4 regions of the Desulfosporosinus sp. SYSU MS00001 genome follow, and region 1 is predicted to be linked to each of the others. Evidence: predicted binding sites of a transcription regulator. Region 1 holds the regulator's gene; each other region holds the start of a gene.
The links. The regulator Rex, encoded in region 1, represses fermentation and respiration genes when NADH is low (regulators of the CRP and FNR family bind a similar motif). The targets are predictions, from matches to a motif close to ATTGTTAANNNNTTAACAAT.
Positions count from the first base shown of each region.

Region 2: a site for Rex is predicted at 1,739-1,758, ahead of ACPUYX_RS10130 (NAD(P)H-dependent oxidoreductase subunit E). Genes of this name have one in related genera too.
Region 3: a site for Rex is predicted at 2,058-2,077, ahead of gap (type I glyceraldehyde-3-phosphate dehydrogenase). Genes of this name have one in related genera too.
Region 4: a site for Rex is predicted at 1,493-1,512, ahead of fdhF (formate dehydrogenase subunit alpha). Genes of this name have one in related genera too.

Region 1 is NZ_JBNFTW010000001.1:88,866-92,050, reverse strand. Features, by position in the region: gene cimA (citramalate synthase) at 1-363, opposite strand, end outside; gene ACPUYX_RS00405 (redox-sensing transcriptional repressor Rex) at 1,001-1,633, opposite strand; gene ACPUYX_RS00400 (SPOR domain-containing protein) at 1,832-2,524, opposite strand; gene ACPUYX_RS00395 (anion permease) at 2,718-3,185, opposite strand, start outside.
Region 2 is NZ_JBNFTW010000004.1:309,526-312,710, forward strand. Features, by position in the region: gene ACPUYX_RS10120 (L-fucose/L-arabinose isomerase family protein) at 1-526, shown strand, start outside; gene ACPUYX_RS10125 (4Fe-4S ferredoxin) at 902-1,486, shown strand; gene ACPUYX_RS10130 (NAD(P)H-dependent oxidoreductase subunit E) at 1,877-2,338, shown strand; gene ACPUYX_RS10135 (complex I 51 kDa subunit family protein) at 2,343-3,185, shown strand, end outside.
Region 3 is NZ_JBNFTW010000010.1:12,192-15,376, reverse strand. Features, by position in the region: gene pyk (pyruvate kinase) at 1-993, opposite strand, end outside; gene gap (type I glyceraldehyde-3-phosphate dehydrogenase) at 1,011-2,024, opposite strand; gene ACPUYX_RS16340 (acetyl-CoA C-acetyltransferase) at 2,457-3,185, opposite strand, start outside.
Region 4 is NZ_JBNFTW010000007.1:145,008-148,192, forward strand. Features, by position in the region: gene ACPUYX_RS14070 (aminotransferase class V-fold PLP-dependent enzyme) at 1-764, opposite strand, end outside; gene ACPUYX_RS14075 (DUF3343 domain-containing protein) at 850-1,101, opposite strand; gene fdhF (formate dehydrogenase subunit alpha) at 1,640-3,185, shown strand, end outside.

The DNA.
Region 1 (3,185 bases):
TAAAACATCGCGAACATGCAGATCCCATGCTTTTCCGAAAATAGTAATAGTTTTAGCCCCGGAAGCCACCAACTTAAGCAGAATCTCACTGTTTTCCGGCGCTTCATTCACTTTGCAGGTACTTCCAAAGGCAGCAATATGTGTCATAGGAACCTCTTGTTCCTTGAGAAGCTGAAAGAAATTATCATCTCTGGGATTAGCTCCCGGCCATCCTGCTTCGACAAAGAGACTGCCCATTTCCCCGATCCGCTTGACATAACTCAGCTTATCTTGTGTCGAAAAATGAATCCCTTCTCCCTGCGCACCATCTCTCAAGGTTGTATCATAGATTGTAATTTTTCTTTTGACCCCATTTTGATCCATTTTTCCCCTCCTGAATTCAAAAGTAAACCAAATGGTATCTGAAAGCCCCGCAGCCGTTCCTAAGAACTTCCACAGGGCTTTTGTCCCACACGGTGTAGTTGGGTATTATCCAACCTGTGTTGCTCGGTCCAGACCCGTACGGCGGAACCCTTAACACACTTCTTGCATTCTATTATATGACACAAACCCCTTGATGTACAACAGTGCATTTTCCATTACAATAATCAATTACGAAACAATAGCAGAAATTTCATAATCCTTGCGCCTAATTTTGTATAATTATTTTATTAAAGGACAAGCATATTTATTTAAATAGTTAAGTTAATTATTTTTTTAATTTGCATAAATCGATTTTCTAAGGTCAATTCACCGGCGCTTAAAAAGCAGAATCTAAAACCAATTAACAAGGAACTCATTTTCTTTGAAGAAACAACAATGAGAACGGTCTATGCCTATTTAAAGGCATTTGACCGAACTCATTAGTTAGCAACTATTTTCATATGAGGCTATTCCATTAGTTAATTCATTATAGTCAAGTTCCTATAGTGAATTAACTATAGGAAATTTCCCTTGAGTTAATCCCGATAGTTAATTTCTCATCGTTATTTCTTAGCAGCATAGTTCCTTATGCATGACTCTAGAATCTTTGAGCTCCAACGTTAAAGGTAAGTACTTCAAGGTTAACAGCAAGATCCACATTCCTCAGTTCAATCTCAGGCGGAACATTCAAGACGACAGGTGCAAAATTTAATATTGCCTGCACACCGGCCTTAATAAGTTTATCCGCAATTTCCTGAGCGACAGACGAAGGTACGGCTATAATACCGATCTGGGTTTGATTTTGCCTCGTAACTTCTTCAATCTCTTGAATTGGTAAGATTTCAACGTCACCGATTTTAGTTCCTATCTTGCTAGGATCCGAATCAAAAATACTGGTAATGATGAACCCCCGCTCACGAAAACCTTTGTATGAACTTAACGCCAAACCTAAGTGCCCGGCACCGACCAAAGCAACGCTCCAATCAACACTTAACCCAAGAATCCTTAAAATATGCTGACGAAGATCTTTGACGTTATATCCTACACCCCTTGTTCCAAACTCTCCGAAGTAGGCAAGGTCTTTCCGGACTTGTGCGGGGCTGACGCCGACTCCTTCCGCGATATCCCCTGATGAGGTGGTAATTATTCCTTTTCTATCGACGTCTGTCAGATGTCGTGAGTAAACTGAAAGTCGAATAATGGTAGCCTCTGGGATTTTAAGCGTTTTCAATAAGTTCCCTCATTTCTCATCTGATATTTAAATCAAATAAACTTAATCGGTTAATACTTAGATAATTATAAGATAGTTATGTTAATTATATCACTATTAATAAAAAACGCAAATAGTTCCATTTTATAATCTTCTGACTATTAGTCATCGCCCTTAATACTCTCCCTTTAGCATTTTTTAGCTTATATCTTATAGTTATTATTTCCCAGAAAACGCATTTATAATCCTCGTGGCGGCAAAATATAGAGCCAATCCTAAAAGCTGCTGATCTTGCGGATCATTCTTCGACCGAAGCAAATTATAGAGATTATGAAGCTGAACTAATTGGGTAGGGGAATGCTCTCCAGCCAGACTATTCCATAGTTCGAGTTCCTGAGCTAAGCGTTGAGAGCAGATTCCTTCCTGCAAGAGAGCATTGACGTTGGTCAGGAGTTCTATCGTCAGACGAGAGCCATTTCCTAAAACACGAAACGTCCGCTCCGGAAGTTCAACTTGTTTAATCACAGCGGGAATACCCCTGGTAGCAAGAGCTTCTTTAACACCGCTTAATTCCTTTGCCGTATGGCCAAAACCGATAGCGACAATCCAAGGGTTCCTGCTGATAATGCCACCCGCATTTGCTAACTCCTGAAGCTGCTTAAGGCAGGACTGAGCATTTTCTTCACTCTGAAAAACACCAATTTGGCAGGTCCAAAAGGTTGCTTTGGGCAGCACCAACGTGTCGGCTTGATTTTTTATTTGACTGTCAGATGTGGTTTGGGGAATGCTTACCTTTGCCGAATGTTCTACAAGTTCTAAATAGGCCTTTCCGATTCCCCAGGTCAGTAACCCCAGAGCCATCATCGCCAAGAGCACCAACGTGAGAATACGCAGCCGCTGAAAATAATTCATCCTTCTACTCCTCCCGTAGGGTCCGGACAACCCTTCTACCGGAAGATATGTAGCAAAACCGAAAAATAGACTCCAAAATTCAAAAAGGGGCTGCCGCAAACTCTTAACAGTTTACGGTACCCCTCTTTAGCTTCGTTATCCCCATCTTAGACCCTCACTTCTCCAAGTGGGAGTTATTACTTCGATTTCACTCCTACATAATTCTAGAAACGATAAGATAGTATAGGGCAGCTATCAGCGAAGTTGTGGGAATTGTCACAATCCAAGCAATCAGCATTTGTTGGGCAACGCCCCAACGCACAGCCGAAACCCTTTTGGCACTGCCGACTCCCATAATAGAACCGGAGACAACATGGGTCGTCGAAACCGGAAGGTGAAGACTTGGAAATACAGTCGCCGTCCAGATGACAATTGAAGAGCTCAGATCGGCAGCAAAGCCGTTAATGGGTTCCAGTTTAAAAATTTTCCCGCCCATGGTATGAATGATTTTCCAGCCCCCGGCAGCCGTCCCCAGAGACATGGCCAGAGCACATGCCAGTTTAACCCAAAGAGGAGGTGCCAGAACTGTCTGAGCCTGAATTCCAGTGGCGATGAGAGTCATAGTAATAATCCCCATGGATTTTTGGGCATCATTGGAGCCATGATTAAAGGCCAACAAGCC
Region 2 (3,185 bases), on a different contig from region 1:
CGGGGCCATGGCCCGCTTTGCTGACAAGGGATTTGTCATTGGCTGTGAAGGTGATATGGATGCCACCATTGCCATGCTCATTCAAAAATACCTGACCGGAAAAACAGTCTTTATGTCCGACTTGATCACCATTGATGAAAAAGCCAATACTGCCCTTTTCTGGCACTGCGGCCAGGCAGGAAAGTCTCTTAAAGACCCGGAGAGTGATTTCATCGTCAGCAATCACCCTCTGGCCGGACAGGGAGTTGCTTTCTACACGACACTCAAGCCCGGCAAGGTTACCATCGCCCGGATGTCTAAGATCGGCAATGAGTATAAACTCTTCCTGACAAAAGGTGAAGCCATCCCTACTCAAAGGGTTACCAAAGGAGTCATGGTCAATGTCGTTATGGAAGAGCCGGTCTTGAAAATGTTGTACAGGATTGTTGAGGAAGGTGTTCCCCATCACTATAGTATCGTTTGGGAAGATGTCGCCGAAGAGATGAGATTGTTGTGTAAGGTGTTAGGAATCGAAGTGATCGAGTAAACCATATTGTCTATTTTAGTTTCAGACCTTGTTCCAAAAGAAATGTCTACGAATAGAAATAGTCAAAAAGGGTTTCAGGGTTCCTTGATAGGAATTCTGAAACCCTTTTTGACTATTTCCGGAAGGCTAGAGGGCTTTAGCGTTTGAAGATTATTGCTATAAAAGGTAAAGCGATGGGAGTAGCTTAGGTTTTATTTTGGCGCTGATTTGGGCTTCAGGGGTGCTGAATAGTTAGTTATACTGAATGGTTTGGCTATTTTGTGGAAAGTTAACTATGGCCTGTTTGTAAGTTCTGCAATTGGTCCTTAAGAAGTCTCTGAGAAAATAAAATTGATTAAAAATAATAAACGGTTTCATAAGAAAGGGACGTATCTCATGGAAAATAGCGCTGATCTCCAGAATCACCTTACAAATAAATTATTGCAGCAAGGAGCGTTGGCTGTCGGCTATACGAAAATAAGGCAGCAAGAGCCTGTTATGGTGATTGGCTTCCCCTTCTCGGATCAATGGATTTTAAATCATCCCTTTTACATCACGAAAAGGTTTGAGGAAGAGGTATGGACAAGCTGGAAACTGTTGAGGGATATTGCCCAGGTTTTACGCAGTGAAGGATATTCTGCAGACATTAAAACCCCGCTCTCGCTATTCGGGGATTTTCGCCCTTTGGCAATCGCGGCGGGGCTGGGAAACTGGGGGAAAAACGGACTGGTCACAAACCCTAACTATGGTTCAAAACTTTTATTTGCTGCGATTTTTACAAATGCACCCTTACAAGGCAGTGTTGCAGAGAACTTGGGTTTAATTAATGAGTCCTGTGACAACTGCTCACTGTGTATTGACGCATGTCCGGCAAAAGCATTTCAGGATAACAGATTTCATAAAATACGTTGTTTCCCAAAAGCGCTTCGGGGATGCTCGGAGTGCCTTCAAGTTTGCCGGGGAAGGGTTCAATTGCATTAGGGCGAGTTAATTAAGAATAATTAAGACTTAAGAATAGAGAGCTGTGATTCGAAAGGGTAATTTATCCAATCATAAGACTCTTTCTTTTACAAGTGGCAGTGGTTCCCATACCTTGCTTCGGCGAAAGTGTTCACAGGACACTTTCGCCGAAGGAGTTCACTTTAATAAATTTCAGCGAATTCGGATCAAATTATTAATCAGAACAAAAAGTAAAGTGTGAATAATAATCAAATTAGAACTTTGGCAAAAATACTTGTTATTTTTATCACTATAAGTTAATATTTGTTTTACATAGTGGAAACGTGTTTCGGATAATAGAACTAACATTGTAACTAATTATGAATTAATATCTATTATTTATGTGCAGAAAATAACAAAGGGGTATTACAAATGAAAAAAGTTGACGAGGTTTTGGAAAAGTTTCGATACGCTAAAGAAAACCTTATTCAAATTCTGCTCGAACTACAGAGGCTTTCGGGAAAAAACTATTTACCTGAGGAATGGGTGGAGTATGTTGCGAAGGCCCTTGACATGCCTATGAACAAGGTGTACGGAGTTATGACCTTCTACGGGATGTTTAGCACCAAGCCCAGAGGAAAAAATCTCATTGAAGTTTGTAAGAGCGGTCCCTGTCATGTGTCGGGTTCTGATGGCATTGAACTGATGTTAGAAAAAGAGTTGGCAATTAAGCCGGGGCAAACAACAGAAGATGGACTCTTTACTTTAGAACGTTCCAATTGCTTTGGCGCTTGTGATATAGCCCCTGCCATAAAAATCGGCGAAAAGGTTTATGGCAATTTAACGCCGGACTCGCTCAGAGCGGTCATTAAATCTTACAGAGAGGAGGCTTAACAGCATGGAAAACACCAAGATATTAAGCTCGCGTTTTGGAAAAATTAGGCCGGACTCAGTGGAAGAATTTGTTGCTGCCGGTGGCTACGAAGGGCTAAAAAAAGCTATTACCATGAGACCTGAAGAGATTATTCAGGAGATTAAAAACGCCTATCTTTTTGGACGAGGAGGAGCGGCATATCCTACGGGAGTTAAGTGGGAACAGGCTTATGCTATTCCTCTGGAAAAAGGGCCCAAATACATGATTTGTAATGCGGACGAAGGAGAACCGGGAACATTTAAGGACCGCCATATTATGGCCGAAGATCCCTTGATGTTAATCGAAGGGATGACAATTGGGGCCTTTATTTTCGAGGCAAAGGAAGGATACATCTATTGCCGGGGGGAATATTCCGGGATTCAAGAAATATTAAGGAGCGCGATTAAGAACGCTACAGAGGCTGGATTTCTCGGAGAAAACATCCTGGGTACGGGACTGAATTTTAATATTAAAGTGGTTTCAGGAGCCGGGGCTTATGTTTGCGGAGAAAATACCGCCTTGGTGGAATCGATCGAAGGAAAAACCGGCAGACCGAGACGTAAACCGCCCTATATCAAGAATGCGGGCCTTAATATGATGCCCACTGTATTAAATAACGTCGAGACTTACGCCTGTATTCCCTGGATTGTTAAGGAAGGCGGAGAAAAATTTCTATCGTTGGGGACGGAATTCAGCGGCGGGACAAAATTGATGTGTCTCTCTGGAAATGTTGTTCAGCGGGGAGTATATGAAGTGCCTTTTGGGACGACCCTCAGAGAACTTATTTATGATCTCGGTGGCGGAATTGCTGACGGCAAAACATTGAAA
Region 3 (3,185 bases), on a different contig from region 1:
GCGGCGCGCAATCTTATCCATCATCTGCACAGCCTGGATCGGAAATTGCCCTGCGGCTGTTTCACCCGATAACATAATGGCATCAGTTCCGTCCCAAATAGCATTAGCAACATCACTGGCCTCTGCACGCGTTGGCCGAGGCTGCCGAATCATTGAGTCCAGCATTTGGGTAGCTACGATTACCGGTTTCCCCATGAGGTTACATTTAGAGATCATTTCTTTTTGACAAATAGGAACTTCCTCGACGGGGATTTCAACCCCTAAGTCTCCACGGGCAACCATTAATCCATCTGCAACTTCTAAGATTGAATCTAAATTCGTGATGCCCTCTTGGCTTTCTATTTTAGCAATAATATGAACTTCCGCACCCATTTCTTCGACAATTCTGCGCACATCCAAAATATCCACAGCCTTTTGGGTGAAGGATGCCGCAATGAAATCAATTCCTTGCGAAACGCCAAAGCGGATGTCATCAATATCTTTTTCGGTTACTGCCGGTAAATCGACATGGATACCGGGAACATTAACACCTTTTTGAGATTTTAGAATCCCACCGTTACGGACGATGGTCCGGATTTTTTCTTGTTCAACCGAACTCACCTCGAGATCAAGTTGACCATCATCTATTAAAACATGGGTCCCAGAATTAACACTTTGCCACAAAGTTTTATGAGTAATACCTACCCGTTCTTGATTCCCCAAGCTGAGATCCGTATCAAGTGTAAAACTCATGCCATTTTCTAGTCTAATTCCCTCACTCGGAACCATTCCCGTACGAATTTCCGGACCTTTTGTATCGAGAAGAATTCCTAAATGCTTGCCGATTTTAGCTGCTTCTTCTTTTAAAACCGCAATTCGTCGTCCATGTTCCTCATGGGTTCCATGGGAAAAATTCAATCGCGCTACATCCATCCCCGCAGCTAAAAGGGCTTGAACATTTTCTCTGGATTCACTTGCCGGGCCTATCGTGCAGACAATTTTAGTCCTTCGCATTATTTAATTCCTCCTGATTACAGACCTTTCGCAACAATCAGTTTAACCAAATCGACAACACGGTTGGAATAGCCCCATTCATTGTCATACCAAGATAACACTTTGACCATTCGATCCCCCATCATCATGGTTGATAAGCCATCGACAATCGAGCTTGCCGGGTTTCCATTGAAATCACGCGAGACGAGGGGGAGGTCTGTGTAATCAAGAATACCCTTTAACTCATTATTTGCGGCTTGACGCAAAGCTGCATTAACGTCTTCTTTCGTTGTTGGCTTGCTTAAATTAGCGACAAAATCTACTAAAGAAACATTAGGGGTTGGTACACGAACAGCAAGCCCATTCATTTTACCTTCCAATTCAGGAAGAACAAGAGTTACTGCTTTTGCTGCTCCCGTTGTTGTTGGAATCATGGATTGATAGGCTGCTCTCGATCTGCGCCAATCGGAATGTTCTAAATCTAAAATCCTCTGATCATTGGTTACTGAGTGAGTGGTTGTCATCATTCCTTGCTCGATTCCAAAAGCATTGTATAACACTTTAGCTACCGGGGCAAGACAGTTAGTGGTGCATGATGCATTAGAGATAATATGATGATTTTGAGGATCGTATTTTTCCTCATTAACACCTAAAACGATTGTTATGTCTTCATTTTTTGCTGGCGCGGAGATAACTACTTTTTTAGCCCCTGCAGTAAGATGTTGAGCCGCAGCATCTCGTTTTGTAAAACGTCCTGTTGATTCAATGACAATATCAACACCGAGCTTTGCCCATGGCAAATCTAAAGGATTTCTTTCAGCTAAAATTTCAATGCGTTTTCCATCAATAATCATAGTATTTCCATCAAGGTCCACTGAATTAGGAATAATCCCATGATTAGAGTCATACTTAAATAAATGGGCTAATAAAGCCGGACTTCCCAGGTCATTGATAGCGACTACCTCAAAAGGCAGTGATTGTTGTTTGAGGGCAGCACGAAGTGTTAATCTGCCGATCCGACCGAACCCATTAATAGCCACTCGTAAACTCATTTGTTTTTACCTCCTCTTAATGCTCCAACGTTCATTGTTAGATATACCACATTAACATATTAACAATAATTCTGTGCAAATGAACAAAATCCTGCTAGATAAAATGTTTGTTTACACATTTTTTTGTTTGTATGATTAGGGTTCCCTAAACACAATAAAAACTTGCAAACTATTGTTTGCAAGTTTTTATTTACAAGTTTCCAATCAAATAAGGAAGTGAACTCGTTCAGCTAAAGCAGAACATCGGGGCTTCAGATGGGGACTCTAACCCATCTGAAGTTAACGAAGGACCCACCCACACTTACAAGAAGCGGGGATCTTAAAAACTGGATAAAACGGCTTGTAACATTGGTAAGTTGTTAACAAGCCGTTTTATATAATTTGATTAGTTGTGGTAACCTCTGGCGTTAAAATTTCCTAACGTAATTGTGCCTAACGTTCTACAATTAAAGCAATCCCTTGACCGCCGCCGATACAAAGGGTCGCCAGACCGCGTTTTGAATTTCTGCGTTTCATTTCATGAAGTAAAGTCACTAAAATTCTTGTCCCCGAAGCTCCCACAGGATGCCCCAAGGCTATAGCTCCACCATTGACATTGGTGTTATCCATATTGAGGTTTAATTCTTTTGCTACCTCTAAAGTTTGAGATGCAAAAGCCTCGTTGGCCTCAACGAGGTCAATATCCTCTATCTTCAAGCCGCACTTTTCTAGGGCTTTCCGAGTCGCAGGAATCGGACCTGTGCCCATTATGCGCGGGTCTACCCCAGCCGAACCCCAAGATTTAATGGTTGCTATGGGTGTTAGTCCCAGTTCTAAGGCCTTCTCCTTGGACATAACAACAACTGCTGCTGCACCATCATTGATGCCTGATGCGTTTCCAGCGGTTACAGTCCCTTCCTTTTTAAAGGCGCCGCGTAATTTAGCTACAGACTCATAAGTTGCTCCGAAGCGAGGAAATTCATCCTGGGAAAATACAACCGGGTCTCCCTTACGCTGAGGAATACTTACGGGTACAATCTCTTCATTAAACTTCCCAGCTTTGATTGCCTCTTCCGCTCGGTTTTGACTCGATACAGAATAACGATCCTGTTCTTCGCGTGAAATATCAAATTGCTCAGCTATATTTTCGGCCGTAATTCCCATATGAATATTATGAAATGC
Region 4 (3,185 bases), on a different contig from region 1:
AGTGTTCCTGCTTCAAATTTATCTGGCATATAAGCGGGTTGTGTTTCTAGTTCGGAAAGACTTCCTGTACCTCCTTCAATCAGTGGTTCAATAGACGGCTCAATCCGTTTATTTACTAGAAAGCCACCTATCCCTTGGGGACCAAGCAATCCTTTATGTCCGGTAAAGGCTAGTGCGTCAACCTCAAGCCAATTCATGTCCATCTCTGTAAAGCCCGCAGTTTGGGCACTGTCCACGATGAAAAAAATATTATTCTCATGGCAGAAGTGACCGATCTCCTTCAAGGGCAGCATTGTACCGCAAACATTGGAAGCAGCGGTCATAAATATTGCCTTCGTATTTGCTTGAATCAAGCTTGGAAGAGATTCAACTTGATCCAGTGATAATGCCCCTTCTTTATTACATTCCAGGATATCGACTTCAAGATTTCGTGCTCTTAAGTTGTTCAATGGCCGCATAACAGCATTATGTTCCATTGAAGACACTATGACATGATCTCCAGGTTTCAGGAGACCTTTGATGATGACGTTCATGCTTTCTGTTACGTTTTTTGTAAATACAACATTCTCGGGTTTATCAAAGTGAAACAGACGGCAGAGCAATTCTCTTGTTTCATAAACTACTTCTTCTGTTTGATAGGCTTTTGTATAAGCCCCTCTATTAACGTTGCAGCCAATGGAAGATAAAAAATGCGAAACCGTCTCAGCTACACCCGGTGCCTTTGGGTATGAAGTAGCAGCATTATCTAAATATATCTCTTTCATGGCTTCACTCCAAAACTATATGTTTATCCTTTAATATCATTTTATAGACGTCTGATCAGCAGATACTTCACTATCAGACCAGCTGTTAGTGGCTTTTAGCGTACTTTAAACTATACTGATTGCCTTTAATATTATATATTTGCTTAATATCCTGGATTAACAACATACTCAAATCTCCTTTATAGTAAAACTCCACTCCTACTGCGCAACTTGTGCTAATATTTCGGGGTACGGGCTTAATTTCTGCTGCTATGGTATTGTTACGCAAAAACCTATTAAACCTTATTGCGCCAGAAGTGGTGAAAAATATTGCAAAATATAATTCGCCTGATTCCATTTTGAGAAGTCTCCTTCTAAGCCTTTATGTACTTAATAAATGTTGAAACATGAACTCATTAGGAAAAGGTCATTACACAATATAAGTATGAAGAACCTTTTTAAACTGGAACCATATCGAGAATTATATTACTGATCTAGTTTCAATAAATGAAAGCCAACAAACTGAATTATACAAGCAGGACATGATCGGACGGAGTAAGAGGTATGGAAATAGAGTTAGACAAGAGAAGAAAACAAAAGGCGGAATTATAGTTGCGGTTGGAAAACTTTGATCCAATCGTAAGACTCCCACGTCAAGTGGGAGTGGTTCCCATACCTTGCTTCGGTGGGGGTATAGAGTCCCCCACCGAAGCCCCGATGTTCAGCTTTAGTTGAACAAGTTTTCTGGCGTTGTTGAAATTTTCATAATAAATATTTAAGAAAGACTAGCGTATAAAGTTTCGAAAGGCTATAATATGTGTTATAAGTTAAATCGAATGACACTACATAATTATTATGTTATGATTGATTATGTTGTGAATGAGGAGTGAGACATTTTGGAGTGGTTTACTTTAACCATTGATGGACGAGAAGTCAGTGTCCCAAAAGGAACGACTGTACTTGAAGCCTGTCGCATGCATGATATCTCAATTCCAACCTTGTGTCATGACCCGGAACTCACCTCTGCCGGTGCTTGTCGTTTGTGTATCGTTCAAATTGAAGGGATACGTAATCTTCCCCCATCTTGTGTGACCCAGGTTACCCAAGGCATGGTCGTTCAAACTCAAAATTCCAGAGTTCGGGCAGCCCGCAAAACAATTCTGGAACTGTTGGTGGCGAATCATCCGTTAGATTGTATGACATGTCAAAGGATGGGGAACTGCTCCTTAGCCCAATATGCTTATGAATACGGTGTCACCGGAGCGCTTTATCAAGGTGAGCGCCGTAATCTTCCTGTGGACAAAGAAAACCCCTTCATTATAAGAGATCCTAATAAATGTATCTTGTGCGGTAAATGCATTCGGGCGTGTGATGAGATCCAAGGACGGAGCGTTTTGGATTTCTCTTTCCGTGGCTTCGATACCCAAGTCGGTCCGGCTTTTAATCTTCCCTATCACGAATCTGATTGCGTCTTCTGTGGTTCCTGTGTCTCGGTCTGTCCGGTCGGAGCGTTAACTGAAAAGAAGATGGCTGGCAAGGGACGTCCCTGGAACGTAGCGAAAGTTCAAACCACTTGCCCATTTTGTGGGACAGGCTGCAACTTCGATCTTAACGTGAAAGACGGAAAAGTCATTGGCGTAACCTCAAACCCCAATGCTCCGGTTAATGGTAAAGCCTTATGTGTCAAAGGGCGGTTCGGGATGGATATGATTTACAACCAAAATCGGTTAACGTCACCTTTGATACGAAAAAAAGGGGTATTGGTTCCTGCAGAATGGGATGAGGCCTTAGACTTAGTGGCAAAAAAGTTTCAAGAAATTAAATATGATTATGGAGCGAGTGCCCTTGCTGCCTTAAGTTCAGCTCATTGCACGAACGAGGAAAATTATCTCATGCAAAAGTTCATGCGTGCGGTCATCGGGACCAACAATATCGACCACTGTGCCAGAGTCTGTCACGCCCCTACAGTAGCCGGACTGGCAGTTTCATTCGGGTCAGGAGCTTCAACGAACTCTTTCGACGAAATTCCGGATGCCAAAGTTATGTTTGTTATTGGTGCTAACCCCACAGAAGCTCACCCTGTCGTTGGAGCAAAGATGAAACAAGCCTTAGCCAAAGGGGCAAAGCTAATTGTCGCTGATCCTCGCAAAATTGAACTGGCAGAGAGTTCGGATCTATGGCTAAGACTCCGCCCAGGGACGGATGTTGCTCTCATTAATGGGATCATGAACATTATTCTAGCAAATGGCTGGGAAGATCGTTCGTTCATCGAAAAACGTACAGAAGGGTTTGAAGAATTCCGTGAGAACCTTGGAAATTACCCGCCGGAATTAGTGAGTCAGATCACTGGTGTTCCCGTGGAACAGCTTATTGAGGCGGCTAAAATCTATGCTACGACAGAACGGGCCATGATTTTCTACACCTTGGGGATAACAGAGCACA